Regions from separate parts of the Paenibacillus larvae subsp. larvae genome, predicted to be linked through region 4. Evidence: riboswitches for the same ligand, from Rfam matches in the RefSeq annotation. Region 4 holds a riboswitch; each other region holds the start of a gene.
The links. Region 4 has a riboswitch for cobalamin ahead of BXP28_RS20195 (ABC transporter substrate-binding protein). Riboswitches for the same ligand answer to the same signal wherever they lie in the genome.

Region 1 (3,734 bases), 1.3 Mb from region 4:
TGAACGGTTTTCTCATTAAATAACCTCCCTTCTTAATACTTCTTATGTTAGCGCTTTCATGGTTAACACTATTTTATTACAATTTTTTGAATTTTCCCATCAGATTTTCATCCAGAATACACCCATCCCATTGGAATTAGCGATGAATAGATAAGAAGACATCTTATTAGGCACCTATTCAAACTAATTATGTATGGTGGAAAGGATTTGAAATAATAAAAAACAGCCCTTCGGTCATTCTGAACCGAAGGGCTGTCTTCATTTCATATTAGGATAAAGATTGGAGCTGCTTGTTTCTGGCCCGGTGTGTAGCTTCCACCATGTTCTTGAGCGAAGCAATAGTTTCCTCTCTTCCACGAGTCTTGAGACCACAATCCGGATTTATCCAGAAGAGAGAGGGGTCAAGTACTTTCAGTGCCCGGTCTATCATTTGCTCCATCTCTTCCACGGAAGGGACCCTTGGACTGTGAATATCATAGACGCCCAGGCCGATTCCCTGTTCATACGTATCTTCTTCAAACGCCCCGATAAGTTCTCCATGGCTCCGGGATGTCTCAATTGAGATCACATCGGCATCCATCGCTTTGATAGAATCCAGCACATCCTGAAACTCGCAATAACACATATGAGTATGAATCTGTGTCGTATCTTTGACTGTGCAGGTGGCTATCTTGAAGGCCTTAACCGCCCACCGCAGGTAACCATCTTTGTCTTTCACCTGAAGAGGGAGACCTTCACGAAGGGCAGGTTCATCCACTTGAATCATTTCAATTCCCGATTTCTCCAGTTCCTCTATTTCCTTGCGCAGAGCCAGGGCAATTTGATTAGCTACAGCTTCTCGTGAAATATCATCCCGTACAAAGGACCAGTTTAAAATGGTCACTGGACCTGTAAGCATACCTTTCATCGGTTTTGATGTAAGGGACTGGGCGTATACACTTTCCTTCACGGTCATCGGAGAATCAAAATACACATCCCCGTAAATGACAGGAGGTTTTACACAGCGGGATCCATAAGACTGTACCCATCCGTTTTTCGTAAAGGCAAAGCCGCCTAATTTTTCACCAAAAAATTCTACCATGTCTGTCCGTTCGAATTCGCCATGTACCAGGACATCCAGGCCGATTTCTTCCTGAATTTGAACCCAATCCCTGATTTCCGCTTCAATGAAAGCCTGGTACTGCTCGTTGGTAATATCACCTTTGCGCCATTTAAGCCGTGTTTGCCTAACTTCCTTCGTTTGCGGGAAACTGCCGATGGTAGTTGTAGGCAATAGAGGAAGCTGCCATTTGTCCTGCTGCAGCTGTTTGCGTCTGGTGAATGGACTGATTCGTTTGCCTGTCTCATTTTTTAGCTGTTCTACCGCTTTCTGCACTTCCGTATGATTCCGGGCAGCGGATTCTTTCAGGGCACGGACTGCCTCTTCGTTGCTGGTTAAATCCGCTTGAACTGAATCACTGCCTTCTGTCCAATACTTAGTCAGCAGGACCAATTCATCCAGCTTTTCATCGGCAAAAGCTAAAGCTTGTTTCAAAACGGAATCCAGCCCCGATTCCTGCTCCAGGCTGACTGGCACATGCAGCAGGCTGCAGGAAGGTTGAAGAATCCACCTGGAAGAAGGTACCGCTGCGGAAATGGATTCAAGCGTCCGTATTTTTTCCTTTAAATCCGAAGCCCATATATTCCGGCCATCGATAATGCCGATACCTAAGATTTTGTCTTCCGGAAAACCGAAACGCTGAATAGCTTGGAGATTTCCTTCCGCTCCTTGGACAAAGTCAAGACCAAGCGCCTGTACGGGCAATCCTGCAGCAGCTTCATAGTATGGAACGGAATCAAAATAAGTTTGCAGTAAAATGTTCAATTCCGGTGCAGCCTTATGAAGTTCTTGATAAACGTTTTGCAAAACCTGAACATCCTCATTTGTAAATAAAGATGCAGCTAATACCGGTTCATCAATTTGGACCCAGGCAACCCCTTCCTGTTCCAGCTCTATTAGAATCTGTTTATACAAAGGAAGGAACTGATCTGCCAGGGAGGCAAACCGGTCCGGCTCATAACCTTTAGATAATTTCAGAAAGGTGAGCAGCCCGATCAGGACAGGCTTTGTTTCTACGCCTAATTCCTGTTTAGCCTCACGGTAGGCCTCAAGCGGCCGGTTTACCGTTAAGGATGGCGCCGCGCCCTGTAATTCAGGCACAATATAGTGATAGTTGGTATTAAACCATTTGGTCATTTCACAAGCTGTAGCCTGCTTATTTCCCCGAGCCATCGCGAAATAAGTCTCTAAGGATACAGGCCCTCCATCATAATGGAAACGGCTTGGAACCAGGCCGAACATTGCCGCATGGTCCAGCATTTGATCGTACAAAGTAAAATCGTTTACGGGGATTAGCTGAATGCCCTTCTCTATTTGCTTTCTCAAATGGCTGAGACGAAGCTGGCGAGTCGTGGAAAGAAGCTCATCTTCCCCTATTTTTCCGGACCAAAAACTTTCCAGAGCTTTCTTCCATTCCCTGTTCAAACCGATTCTCGGATAACCCAAATTACCGTTTACCAAATTACTCATTCATATGGCTCCTCTCATAATAGGAATCATTTTGCTTATGGAAAGCAAAGAGATGGCAGGTAAAGGTGCAGAAAGCCAATAACAAAAAGGCATCCTTCCTTTTCTGGCGCATAGGGAAAGATGCCCGTGTTTGCATAATAAACTGGCATGGTCATCTAACACCTTCCTATCGTCCGTAGGTTAGCAGTGTCGTTAGAACAGGCAGGTCTCCTGGCTTCCAGATTCATCGCCTTAAAGCCGCCTTCCCAGTCATCTTAGACCAGTGGCGTTTGCCTGGCACAAGGCTCCTCTGTTACAGTGGCGGGACCGCGACGGATTTACACCGATCTTCCCTTTTAAGTTTCATCGTTACAGACGAAGCACCTGTCTCCACAATATGCAATATTTTGCAGAACGATTTGTATTCACTATACAAGATAATCCCAAGTTTCTCAATAGGAAATTAACTCTTCCTTGATATGCAGGCAATTCGGTCTTCCCGTATGGTTATCTGATTATCAGGCATTGTACCGGTCCTGAAGCTCCGATATACTGAAACTAGCGATTTGTCCCGCAAATTAAGAATGAAATACCGAGGTGACCTACATGAACATACAAAAACAAAAAGACCGTGAAGAACTGGACAAAAAACTTCCCCACATGCCCTGGTACGTGGATAAATATATTCATCATAAACTGCCGGATCTTTCTCCCTCCACTCTTTTGGAATATGTGCGGGACTACGAAACTTTTTTCGGTTGGATGATGGCGGAAGGACTGACAGAAGCGGAACAAATGCCCGGCATCCCTCTGGAAGATCTGGAGCGGCTTCATACGGACAGCATCGACAATTTCAAAGCTTTCCTGGCCACGCATAAGAATCACCTGAATAAAAAAATCACCATAACCCGTAAATTATCCTCCCTTCGGTCCCTGTTTCATTATTTGAGCCAAATTGCAGAAGATGAAAACTTTTATCCCCTGCTTAAAAGAAACGTTATGGCCAAGATCGAAATCAAACGGACCAACCGCTCCAAGGATATCGCCAGCAAGCTTGAAGGCAAACTGCTGCAGGAGGAAGAAATCATCGAGTTTATCCACTATATCAGGGAAGGGTACGAACACGATGTGGCTGATAATAAACAGGCTTTATATGCTTACAAACAAAATCATGTGCGGGACGCCT
Region 2 (3,734 bases), 1.5 Mb from region 4:
AATAACTGAACAGGTTATCGCATCCGATTTCCTTATTGCCTCAAAATCCGGTGTTAAAGATCTTGGCTACTGCTTTAACTGAAGCCACTACTCCGGAAGTCAGATCAGTTCTGAAAAACCATCTGGATACAGCGATCACTATGCACCAGAAAATAACGGATTACATGCTGAATAAAGGCATGTACCATCCCTTTAATGTAAATGAACAAATCCAAATGGATATCCAGAATGCCCAGAAGACTTTAAATTTAATGAATCGTTCCTGAATTCCAGAAAAACGTTTTACTTTACAACAAGGGCCCTCCCCAATGCACATAATTTGCTTAAGGACGGGCCTTATATTTTTCTACGAGGAAAAAACTATCATTCTCAGCTTTTTAATTTGCTATAATTTTATGGATGAGAGGATTTTAGCAAAAAAATACGACAGGGATAATATCTTTCTAAAAAAGGAGAAGGATAATGAGCAAGAAAAGACATTCCGTTATCGAGTCTCCAAAACTTCAGCCTCAATTGGACAACAGCGAATAATCTGCCAAATAATTTGTCAAATGATTTGCCAAATTATTTCTATATGCTATAATGTTCTCGAATGGTAACATTCACGTCATGCCACAATATAAAAGTTTTAGGCAATGGAAGTTTGGTGCAAATCCAACGCGGTCCCGCCACTGTGATAGACCGGATACCGGTCTTAAGTCAGGTCTTTTGCCTAGAAACTTTGAGCAACCAACCGCTTCGAGGCGAAAGTGGTGGTTTAGAAGTCTAGTGTGACGATTATCGCCTCTAGGCTTTTTTTATTGGAAAGAGGGTGTCCCGACAATGTTGTCGGGGGTATGGCCTGGCGGCGGCGCCAAACATGTACAAGGATGTACAGCAAGGAAACGGGTAGATTCTTCAACGAAGAAGAATGTGATACACAATGGCGTGTATCCCCTTTTTTTTATCATCTGCCTTTTGCATAAGATGGCATTAAGCAACAACAGGTTGACGTTTTACTGAATAAGGGTGTAAACTAATAGACGACAATCAAATGACAGCAAGCTGCACAATGACGTGTACATATAAGCAAAGAGGCTTTTAAAGGAATTCGTTCTTTTAAAAGTCTCTTTTTTATTTTCCTGAAACTTACATTGGAGGTGCCTGCATGGATAAAATTTCTTTTAAAACCGATATCTATATGGGGCAAGGTGCGTTAGACCGGCTAACGGAATTACGCAACAAACGAATATTTGTCGTTACCGATCCGTTCATGGTGAAATCCGGCATGATTAATCTGCTGTTCGAGAGACTGCACGAAAGCAACAAACAGTACATTTTCAGCAATATCGTGCCGGACCCGCCAATCGAGGTCGTGACAGAAGGTTTGGAAGCACTCAGCTCGTTTAACACCGATATGATCATAGCCGTGGGCGGAGGTTCTGCTATTGATGCGGCCAAGGCGATGAAGATCTTTGCCAAAAAACTGATGAACCAGCAGGATATCCCTTTCGTGGCCATTCCGACAACGAGCGGCACCGGTTCCGAAGTCACTTCTTTTTCGGTCATCAGCGACAAGAAGAAGAATATCAAGTATCCTCTTGTTTCTCATGACATGCTGCCGGAAGAAGCTATTTTGGACCCTGAACTGGTCAAGAGTGTTCCGGATTTCATCACGGCTGATACGGGAATGGACGTATTGACCCACGCCATTGAAGCCTATGTGTCCACCAAAGCCAATGATATTTCCGATGCCCTGGCGGAAAAAGCGCTCAAGCTTGTGTTTGCCTATCTGCCCAAAGCCCACAAGGACGGCAGTGATCTCGAAGCGCGTGAGAAGATGCATAACGCATCGTGTCTGGCCGGTATGGCTTTCAATATTGCTTCACTTGGACTTAACCATGGGATTGCCCATGTGGCAGGAGCCAAATTCAAGATTGCCCATGGCCGGATGAACTCGCTATTATTGCCGCATGTGATTGAATTTAATGCTGATTACAAGCCGGGATACGGCAAAGATGAAGGCAATGCTGCGGCTGCAAGATATGCGGAGATCTCCAGAAGCTTAGGGCTGCCGGCTTCCAATTCCCGAAGCGGGGTACGCAGTCTGGTCCAGGCGATTAAACAGCTGCAGAAGCAATTGAAGATGCCGCAAACATTAAAAGACTGCAATATTGCATACAGTACTTTGGAAGAAATGCAGGAGGCCATTGCCCAAGGTGCGCTGAAGGACGGATGTACAGCAACCAATCCGCGTGTTCCGTCAGACGCGGATGTGATCGGAATTTTGAACAAAATGTATCAATAAAATTTACCGCATTGACAACGTTTGCTTAAATCAAATATATTATGAGATAAAGATAGCACAATGGCGTGTTGTATAACAAGTAAAGCGAAGAGGCTTCTTAAAATTTCCGTGTGAATTTTTTAAGAAGCCTTTATGTTTTTTTATGGCTTTAATCACGTGTTTTTTTGATGGGATGGGATAAGGGATGAACCAGCAAGATGAAAAGCAGCGCGTCATTCAGGAGTACGTGCCCGGGAAACAGGTAACCTTGGCTCACATTATTGCCAATCCAACAAGGACATTTACAAGAAGCTGGGATTGGGGACGGATGTGCAGGATGCCATTGGCATTATGACGATAACCCCAAGCGAAGCCTCCATTATTGGGGCGGACATTGCAACCAAGGCAGCCGGCGTTCAGATCGGTTTTGTCGATCGTTTCAGTGGCTCCCTGGTTATAACGGGCGATGTTTCATCCGTTGATTCAGCTGTGAATGAAGTACTGAATGGTTTGCAGAACATTCTCGGATTTTCGGCTGCTGCCATTACGAGAACGTAGGGGAAACTGCCATGAAGAAGTTGATATTAGCCGGGAGTACAGGCTCTGGTAAGACCACGTTATGTCAACGGCTGCACGGTCAGGAGCTTGCCTACAAAAAGACACAGGCGATTGAGAATTTTGAGCAAGCCATAGATACGCCCGGGGAGTGCATTGAAAACCGTTCTTTATACAGAATGCTTCTTGTTACAAGCGTTGATGCTGATGTAATCGGCCTTGTGCAAGATTGCACAAACGAAGAAAGCTATTTTCCTCCGTCCTTTGCTACAGCATTTGCCAAACCGGTCATTGGCATTGTAACCAAGATCGAACTGGCGGAGTCTGATGAGGATATTGCAAAGGCAGCGGAATACTTGCAGGCCGCCGGGGCCTCACCCATTTTCCGGATTTCTTCCGTGGAGAATCTGGGATTGGACGAGCTTGAGGCCTATTTGAGAGAGTAGCTGTTTGAATCAATTTCATAACTTGGATCACCATCCGAAATGATATAATAACTGGTATAATATATATAAATAGATATATATAAATTAGATATATATCTATCTGAACCGTATTTATCTAAATCTTCTCCATTAAACGCTCACCGGTTATTTTACGAAATTGATTCCGTTTTATAACTGAATAGCGGGGTTCACGGGATAACAAGCAAATATCGGTAAACAATGAGGTGCATGACACATGAATGGAAAAATTGTAATAGTCGACGACGAACCTATTACAAGAATGGATATTCGTGCGATGCTTGAAGAAGCGGACTACGATGTTGTAGGGGAAGCTTCAGATGGGTTTGAAGCCATCGAATTATGCAAAAAGCATCTGCCCGAACTGGTCATTATGGATATTCAAATGCCGATCCTGGATGGGTTAAAAGCAGGAAAACGAATTATCACCGAGCAACTGGCGGGTGGGG
Region 3 (3,734 bases), 380 kb from region 4:
GCTGCTGCGCCGTGCCTTTATTTCTGCATCTCGGTTTGCCGTTTTTATTGAGGAGACCAAAGGGACTCCATACACTTGCTTTCGATTTGGCAAAAACTATCCCCGAAAAAGAAGGAACACTTCAAGTATTGAGCATGATATCAAATTCGGCGATTATATGTATATTGCCATTGGGTTTTTTGATCATGGCGTTTCCCGTAAAATGGAAGAGGTACTAAAGCGTTACAGAGACCGAAAAGGATTAATTCTTGATTTGCGGAACAATACAGGAGGTAGTATAGAAGAATGCATGAAAATTTCCAGATTACTCCTTCCTTCATGTGATATTGCAGAGTTGCGCTATCCGGGTAAAACCATAATTTATACGTCCGACGAGGCCAGATTCGGTTTTCAGCGCATCTTTATTTTGGTTAACGGATACACAGCCAGCTGCGGTGAAATATTGGCATTGACGCTGAGAGCCCATTTAAATGAAGCGGCAGTTATAGGAAACCGGACAGCGGGCAAGGATATCGGGCAACGGACATTCAATCATAGAAAGAAAAGAATACTATTCACTGTTTCGTCCTTTTATTGGACAGTTGAGGGGGGAAACAGCCATAAGCTTGAGGAATATTTGGAAAAGGACAACCCGTCCGGTATATCCTTCCTATCAGACGATGATTATTACAGACATATCCATTTTATCGACTCTTTCGCTGCAGGTGGTCAGGGGCAGGAATATGCCGGAGAACGGTAAACCCGCTTGTTACTTCATAGCAGTTCAGAACAGGCTTTTGAACGGTAACGCCGTGCCGGGCATCAAAAAAACATGCTGCCGGTAAAATAGCCGGGAACCCATCCAAAACTATTTCTTTTTCCGGGTACCGGCGTAGAAACCGTAGACAACAATTAAAGCAATGATGATGGGAAACCAAACGGAATCAAACATAATCAATCCTCCTTTGGGGATTTTCACTAATTATAATAATATGAAATGAAGGAAATATAAATATAATGATAATGAAATCATTAAACTATTCCGTAATAATCCGCCTTGCAACTGCAAGTTCAAACCTTCCACCCTTTCAGGAATCTAATGACTTTTAGATTTTCCCCAACTTTTTTTCGGTGAGATGAATAGTGCTAATTCATGTATCCATTTTTTCCATATTTGGATATCGCAAAGAAAGCGGAAACACAAAAAGGAAAATATTAGTGATTAGTGAGTTCTATCACAGGCGCCTCAGCATTAGTCAAGGTATGATCATCTTAAGAACCAGATATTCAACCTGATAAAAATTGAATAGAAAACTGGGTAGAGATCAGGGAAAGAGGTGCGATTCCTCTACAGGCCCTAGCTACTGTGAAGCGGACGAAATCCCCTTGATGTCACTGGAACATTTCCGGGAAGGCGGGAAACTAGAATGATGCAAAGTCAGGAGACCTCCTCTATTCAGCCTATGCAGCAACTTCTAAGGGAACAGTTGTCTATTGCAATGAAACCAGGGCACAAGTGTGTTCAAAAAGCACTTGGAAACGGCCATTTCTGACGTATGGACACGAAACCTTAAAGTTTCGTGTTTTTTTGTTCCTTTTACTCGGGAAAGGAGAGGAAAAGATGAGTTACATAAAAGACCCAAAGCTTATTGAAGAAAAAAGTTTTGAGATCATACAGGAAATCATTACACAAACAAGACCTGAATATGCCTTCCGGAATAGGGAAGAGGAACTGGTAATGAAACGGGCGATTCATACGACGGCAGATTTTGATTATTTGGATAACCTTGTTTTTACTCATGATGCATTGGCGAAAATACGCGAAACAATCAGGCATGGCGGAATGATTTTTACAGATACCAATATGGCCTTGAGCGGGATGAATAAAAGGATTTTAGATCAATACGGCTGCCGGTACCGCTGCTACGTCAATGAACCTGAAACAGCAGAAATCGCCAAACAGCAAGGCATCACCCGGTCTATGGCCGGGATTCAACTTGCCGCAAGGGAAGAGGAACGGAAATTATTTGTAATTGGCAATGCGCCTACAGCAGTCTACAAAATTTTGGAAATGGCAGATGCCGGTAAATTGGATGCGGAGGCTGTAGTCGGAGTGCCTGTTGGATTTGTCGGGGCAGCAGAATCGAAAGAAGCCCTCTATGAAAGTGATATACCGGCGGTAGTTGCCCGTGGACGAAAAGGCGGAAGCAATTTGGCTGCAGCCATCATTAACGCAGTGCTATATGCGATGTAAGAGAAGGTGGCCCTATGGGAGACTATGTGTATCATGAGGGAAAAAAATTACGCAAGGGTTATACGACGGGCGCTTGTGCAGCCGCAGCAGCCAAAGCGGCTGCCGCCATGGTGATCAAACAGGAGAAAATAGCGGGAGTTTCTGTGATTACGGCAAACGGAACATCTCTGCAAATTCCCGTGAAAAAACAGGAATTTGATCAGCATACCGCGACGGCCGCCGTTCAAAAAGATGGCGGTGATGATGTGGATGCGACGCATGGAATGTGGATTTTTGCGAAAGTAACCTTAAACGCCGGCGGGGAAATCAGACTCGACGGCGGGCAAGGAATCGGGCGTGTGACTCAAAAAGGCATTGCGGTCCCGGTTGGGGAAGCGGCTATCAATCCGATACCACGCAAAATGATTATCGCAGCCGTCCGGGAAGAGATTGGTGCAAAGCTGGGCGCGGATATCATCATTTTCGCACCGGAAGGTGAAGAACGTGCGGAGCGGACAATGAATAGCCGCCTGGGGATTATCGGCGGAATTTCCATTTTAGGAACGACAGGAATCGTAACCCCAATGTCCGATGAGGGGTGGAAACGGTCGCTTTCCATGGAACTGGAAATGAAAAAAGCACAAGCCTTCCGGAAAGTGATTCTGGTACCGGGGAATTATGGAGAACGTTTCGTGGAAGAGCATCTTGGCATTGACGGTAAATACGTGGTTTCCATGAGCAACTTTGTCGGTTACATGTTAAAAGAGGCGCAGCACCTTGCTTTTAAGCACGTGCTTCTGGTGGGCCATTTTGGCAAATTAATTAAGGTCTCCGCCGGTATTTTCACCACATACAGCAAAGATGCCGATGCACGGGCAGAAATTTTGGTAGCAAACCTGGCTCTTGCCGGTGCGCCCGTCCCTTTACTCGAGAGAATTGCAGCATGCACGACAACAGAAGCCGCAGGAGAAATCATGGTGGCAGAAGGATACAGCGAAGTTTTTCAGACCATTACGGATAAAGTGAAGAAACGGGCGGAAGACTTTTTGAAATTCAGCAAACCCTTTGTTGATATTGATGTCATCACTTTTTCAACAGAACGCGGAATGCTGGCTTCAACTTGTGATATTTCAGCAATCAGGGAGGCATGGCGATGATTCATATTGTCGGAATTGGTCCGGGTAAACCGGAACTGATGACAAGTGCCGGAATCATACTCATACAGAATGCCGATGTAATTATCGGCTCGAAGCGGCAGCTGAATGAAATCCCGCATGAAATACCGGCCGAACGCAAACTTCTTCCCTCAAATCTCTCGGAACTGGAAACATTTTTGCTTGGGAAGACTGGACAGGACATCGTGCTGCTGGCTTCCGGAGATCCGTTAATGTATGGGATCGGAAATTGGGCGTTAAAGAAATTTCCGAAAGAACAGCTTCAGATTGTACCCGGCATTAGCTCCATTCAGTATCTTTGTACCCGTTGTGGTATTGCCATGAACGACCTGTACATGACCAGCAGC
Region 4 (3,734 bases):
CCCAAGCCAGTTCTGAAAAGGAAAACGGCCCATCTCGATAACCTCACGTACGGTAAAGCCTACCGGAGGCAACGCATCCTGCTGAAGGACCGCGACCCATTGGGCCAATTCCTTCCGTTTATAACTGTTCACTTCCTGATTATCAAGATAAATACGTCCGGAAGAAACCTGTTCTACGCCGGACAAAAGGCTAAGCAGGGTGGATTTCCCGCTCCCGTTGGGACCGATGATACCAAAAAATTCGCCGGATTGCACATTTAGATTAATGTCATGGAGGACAGTCTCACTGCCGTATTGTTTGGATGCTTGTTCTACAAGTATCATCTCATCCACCTCTTACCTGTTTCTTATGCTTTTGAAGCAAATAGGCAAAGAAAGGAGCGCCCAGGAAGGCAGTGACCACGCCAAGAGGAATTTCCGTTGGGCTTAAGACGGTTCTTGCCAAAGTATCCGCCCATAACACGTAGATTCCCCCGCCCAGTGCGGAAAGCGGAATAATCAGCCTATAATCAGAACCGACAAGAAGCCGGATCAAATGGGGCACAATCAATCCAACAAATCCGATTACACCCGATACGGAAACGGCCGCAGCCGTGATCAGTGTCCCTACGGTCAGGACGATCATCTTCGTCCTTTCCACATGAACCCCTAAATGGGAAGCCTGTCTTTCCCCAAGCGAAATCAGATTCAAGGACCGGGAGTATCCAATCAAAATGACGAGGCCGATCAGCAAGTACGGAAACACTACTGCTGTGTAAGCCCATCCTCTCATAGCGAGGCTGCCCATCAGCCAAAACATGATTTCATTCACAACCTGATTAGACATAGCCACCATAAAAGAAACGAAAGCACCCAGGAAAGCCTGCATGACCACTCCGGACAAAATCAAGGTTTCCATGCGAATTTTTCCGTCAATCCGGGCAAGCCTCAGTACCAACCATAAAGAGAAAAGTCCTGTGGTAAAAGCCACGATTGGAATAGTCCATTGGCCAAAAAAAGCGTACTGCAAACCAAAATAAATAAGAAAAGCAGCTCCGACAGATGAACCTGATGAAACGCCAAGCGTATAAGGATCTGCCAGGGGATTGCGTAAAACCCCTTGAAAAGCTGCCCCGGCCACCGACAAAGAAGCGCCTACGAGCACTCCAAGCATCACACGGGGAAACCTTACTTTCAGGATAATCTGTTCAGAAGACCCGGGCCAGTCAGCCTGAATGGCATCACCCAAAAATGGTATTTGATGCACCAAAATCCGGAAAATATCGGGAACCGGCAAAGAAGCTGATCCTACGGACAGACTAAGCAAAATAGAAAGAAAAAGGAGTAGTACCCCTACTCCTCCCCAAATGAATAATTTTCTTTTCATATATCTTTCACCTATGACAGGTTTATTTGACAAGATCCGGATAAATCGCTTTAGCTACCTCGGTCAATCCCTGTGTGATACGCGGACCCGGACGGCTGATCAGGTTTTGGTCTACACCGATTACCGTATTGTTTTTTACGGCATTGATCTGATCCCAGCCACTGCGGCCCCGAATCAGTTCCTCCAGGTTTTTCTTGGTTTTGTCGTCAGTTACACCGTTCGCATACAATATGACATCCGGATTCTTCTCTATGATTTTCTCTTCACTGATTTGGTGCCATCCCTTCATGTCTGAAGCGACATTTATCCCACCGGCCAGCTCGATGATTTCATTCATGAATTCCCCGCTGCCAACTGACCAGCCCGGAGAAAACTCCACATATACTTTCTTCTTCTCTTCCGCTTTTACTTTGCTTACCGCATCTACCACTTTTTGCTTTTCAGCTTTCATTTTTTCCACTACTTGCTCGGCTTGTTCCTGATGATCGGTAATTTTACCATAGAGCAGCATATTATTCATAACATCATCGAGAGTTTTCGGTTCGACCTTAAACACCTGCACATTGGATTCGCGAAGCTTCTCTACGTCTTCCTTGCTGGTCGATATACCCGTAAATACCACATCCACATTCGCCGCAATCATGGCTTCCACATTCGGTTTCATAATGCTGCCAAGCTTAGGCTTTGATTTAGCTTCTTTCGGGAAATCATCAAAATCGGATACCCCTTGAATTTTGTCACCAAGACCGATGGCGAAAAGGGATTCTGTCTCCGCTGGTGAAATGGAGGCAATCCGCTCAGGAGCTTTCTCAAAAGTGAATTCTTTACCTGTCGCATCCGTGACTTTCAAAGGATATTGCGTTTTCTTAGAAGAGGAATCTCCCGACTTGGCAGTCGCTTCCGCTTTCGGTGAACTGCTAGCCGCAGGCTCCTCTTTTTTTCCGCAGGCTGTCATGCTGACTGCCAATGCAAGGGTCAGCACGCCCGCAACCACTCTATTCATCCATCTTGTTTTCATTTCTGGTCTTCTCCCCTTTATTTAGAGTACTCCGAGTCCAGCTTGACTTCCATTTTCAAATACAATCTTTACTGCAACGAAAAACCCCTCCTATTTCGAAGAATAGAAAGGGGCAGGATAAACCAGTACCATTGGGGACTCCTTCTTTCGGAGCCGTTCCTGATTTAACGCCATCCTTTCCTCGAAGGATTTCGCGAGAGTCATCAACAGGTAGGTCTCCTGACTTTCGAGTGGTGCATGATCCCGCCTTCCCATCCTGTTTCCGGACAGTGGCTTAATGAGATCATTCTCGAATCACAGTGGCGGGACCGTGCCGGATTTGCACCGGGCTTCCCTTTTCACCTGCATGGCAGACAGTACTGCCGGCAGGACCTGCTGATCATGTATTTGTTTTTTCAAAATGCTGATTCTGAAAACAGCACAGCATGTATCAAGCAATCAAACTCTTAATCGATTATAGGCTAATTCATCATTAGTGACAATAAAATGGATCACTCTTTTTCGGCAATTTTCCTCATAACGGCCTTGGCTTTTTCGATATCGGGCACATTCACGGGAATCATGGCATATAAGCCCAAACCGCTAAGCTCATTCTCCCTGAACCATTTTGTCTCATCCAGCGGAACGGCATACAGATGCTTCTCCTTGAGCGGTTCCGGTTTCGGCTCCTGTTTCTTGTTTTCCGGCTCGATAACAGCTTCCTCGATACCGCCGGGGAAGTCATCCACACCGGCCAGATCATCCAAAGAAACAAACGAATTTTGGGCAGCAAAGCTACGAAACTCTTTTTGGGGCAAGACCAGGATTCCATTTCCTCCCGCAGCGACTTAAACTTCCAATTTTTAGGAAGCATACATGGGAGAAGCGGAAATAGAAGGGAAACATCTTCTCCAACCTTTTCTTTCAATGAAGTTTCGAGTTTTGTGACAATATCAACGGGAAAACCGGAAGATCCCATCATAAACATTACAACATCGTGTTTCGGTTTGCCGCCGCATCCGGCCATCAGGACCGGGACAAGAACAAGTGTTCTAAGCAGAAGCAAGGTAAGACGCTTCACGGTAAGAATCTACCTCCAAGTAGTTATAGACAAAATGATAGGTAACACTCATACGGTAATTTTAAAAAAAGGCCGGTATAACACCGGCTCGGCTTTTTGTCAAAATATACGTTTTCTTTATTACAGCGGGGTCAATCGTTCTCTTTGACAAGCTGCATGTATTTATTAATTTTAAAATCCAGCAGTGTGCTCATTTGAACTACAGACTCCGATGTCATTTCCCTTCCTTCCAGAACCAATTGTTCCAGCTTGCGTCTTAGAAAATGAATCTCTTCTTCCAAAGCGTGCAG

Region 1: another riboswitch for cobalamin. It lies ahead of metE (5-methyltetrahydropteroyltriglutamate--homocysteine S-methyltransferase); the one in region 4 lies ahead of BXP28_RS20195 (ABC transporter substrate-binding protein).
Region 2: another riboswitch for cobalamin. It lies ahead of BXP28_RS12560 (1-propanol dehydrogenase PduQ); the one in region 4 lies ahead of BXP28_RS20195 (ABC transporter substrate-binding protein).
Region 3: another riboswitch for cobalamin. It lies ahead of BXP28_RS22155 (cobalt-precorrin-8 methylmutase); the one in region 4 lies ahead of BXP28_RS20195 (ABC transporter substrate-binding protein).

Annotation. Positions count from the first base shown of each region.
Region 1 covers NZ_CP019687.1:857,140-860,873, reverse strand. Annotated here, with positions in the region: partial or broken gene BXP28_RS04585 (esterase/lipase family protein) at 1-16, opposite strand, end outside; gene metE (5-methyltetrahydropteroyltriglutamate--homocysteine S-methyltransferase) at 269-2,569, opposite strand; cobalamin riboswitch at 2,753-2,951, opposite strand; gene xerS (tyrosine recombinase XerS) at 3,155-3,734, shown strand, end outside.
Region 2 covers NZ_CP019687.1:2,411,300-2,415,033, reverse strand. Annotated here, with positions in the region: gene BXP28_RS12570 (spore coat protein) at 63-266, shown strand; adenosylcobalamin (AdoCbl) riboswitch at 612-761, shown strand; gene BXP28_RS12560 (1-propanol dehydrogenase PduQ) at 1,148-2,287, shown strand; partial or broken gene BXP28_RS12555 (BMC domain-containing protein) at 2,472-2,824, shown strand; gene BXP28_RS12550 (EutP/PduV family microcompartment system protein) at 2,836-3,267, shown strand; gene BXP28_RS12545 (ANTAR domain-containing response regulator) at 3,503-3,734, shown strand, end outside.
Region 3 covers NZ_CP019687.1:4,260,779-4,264,512, forward strand. Annotated here, with positions in the region: gene BXP28_RS22150 (S41 family peptidase) at 1-739, shown strand, start outside; cobalamin riboswitch at 1,284-1,448, shown strand; gene BXP28_RS24755 (hypothetical protein) at 1,407-1,532, shown strand; gene BXP28_RS22155 (cobalt-precorrin-8 methylmutase) at 1,601-2,233, shown strand; gene cbiD (cobalt-precorrin-5B (C(1))-methyltransferase CbiD) at 2,248-3,369, shown strand; gene BXP28_RS22165 (cobalt-precorrin-7 (C(5))-methyltransferase) at 3,366-3,734, shown strand, end outside.
Region 4 covers NZ_CP019687.1:3,880,450-3,884,183, reverse strand. Annotated here, with positions in the region: gene BXP28_RS20205 (ABC transporter ATP-binding protein) at 1-324, opposite strand, end outside; gene BXP28_RS20200 (FecCD family ABC transporter permease) at 326-1,366, opposite strand; gene BXP28_RS20195 (ABC transporter substrate-binding protein) at 1,389-2,384, opposite strand; cobalamin riboswitch at 2,577-2,775, opposite strand; gene BXP28_RS24665 (hypothetical protein) at 2,876-3,181, opposite strand; gene BXP28_RS20185 (aspartyl-phosphate phosphatase Spo0E family protein) at 3,576-3,734, opposite strand, start outside.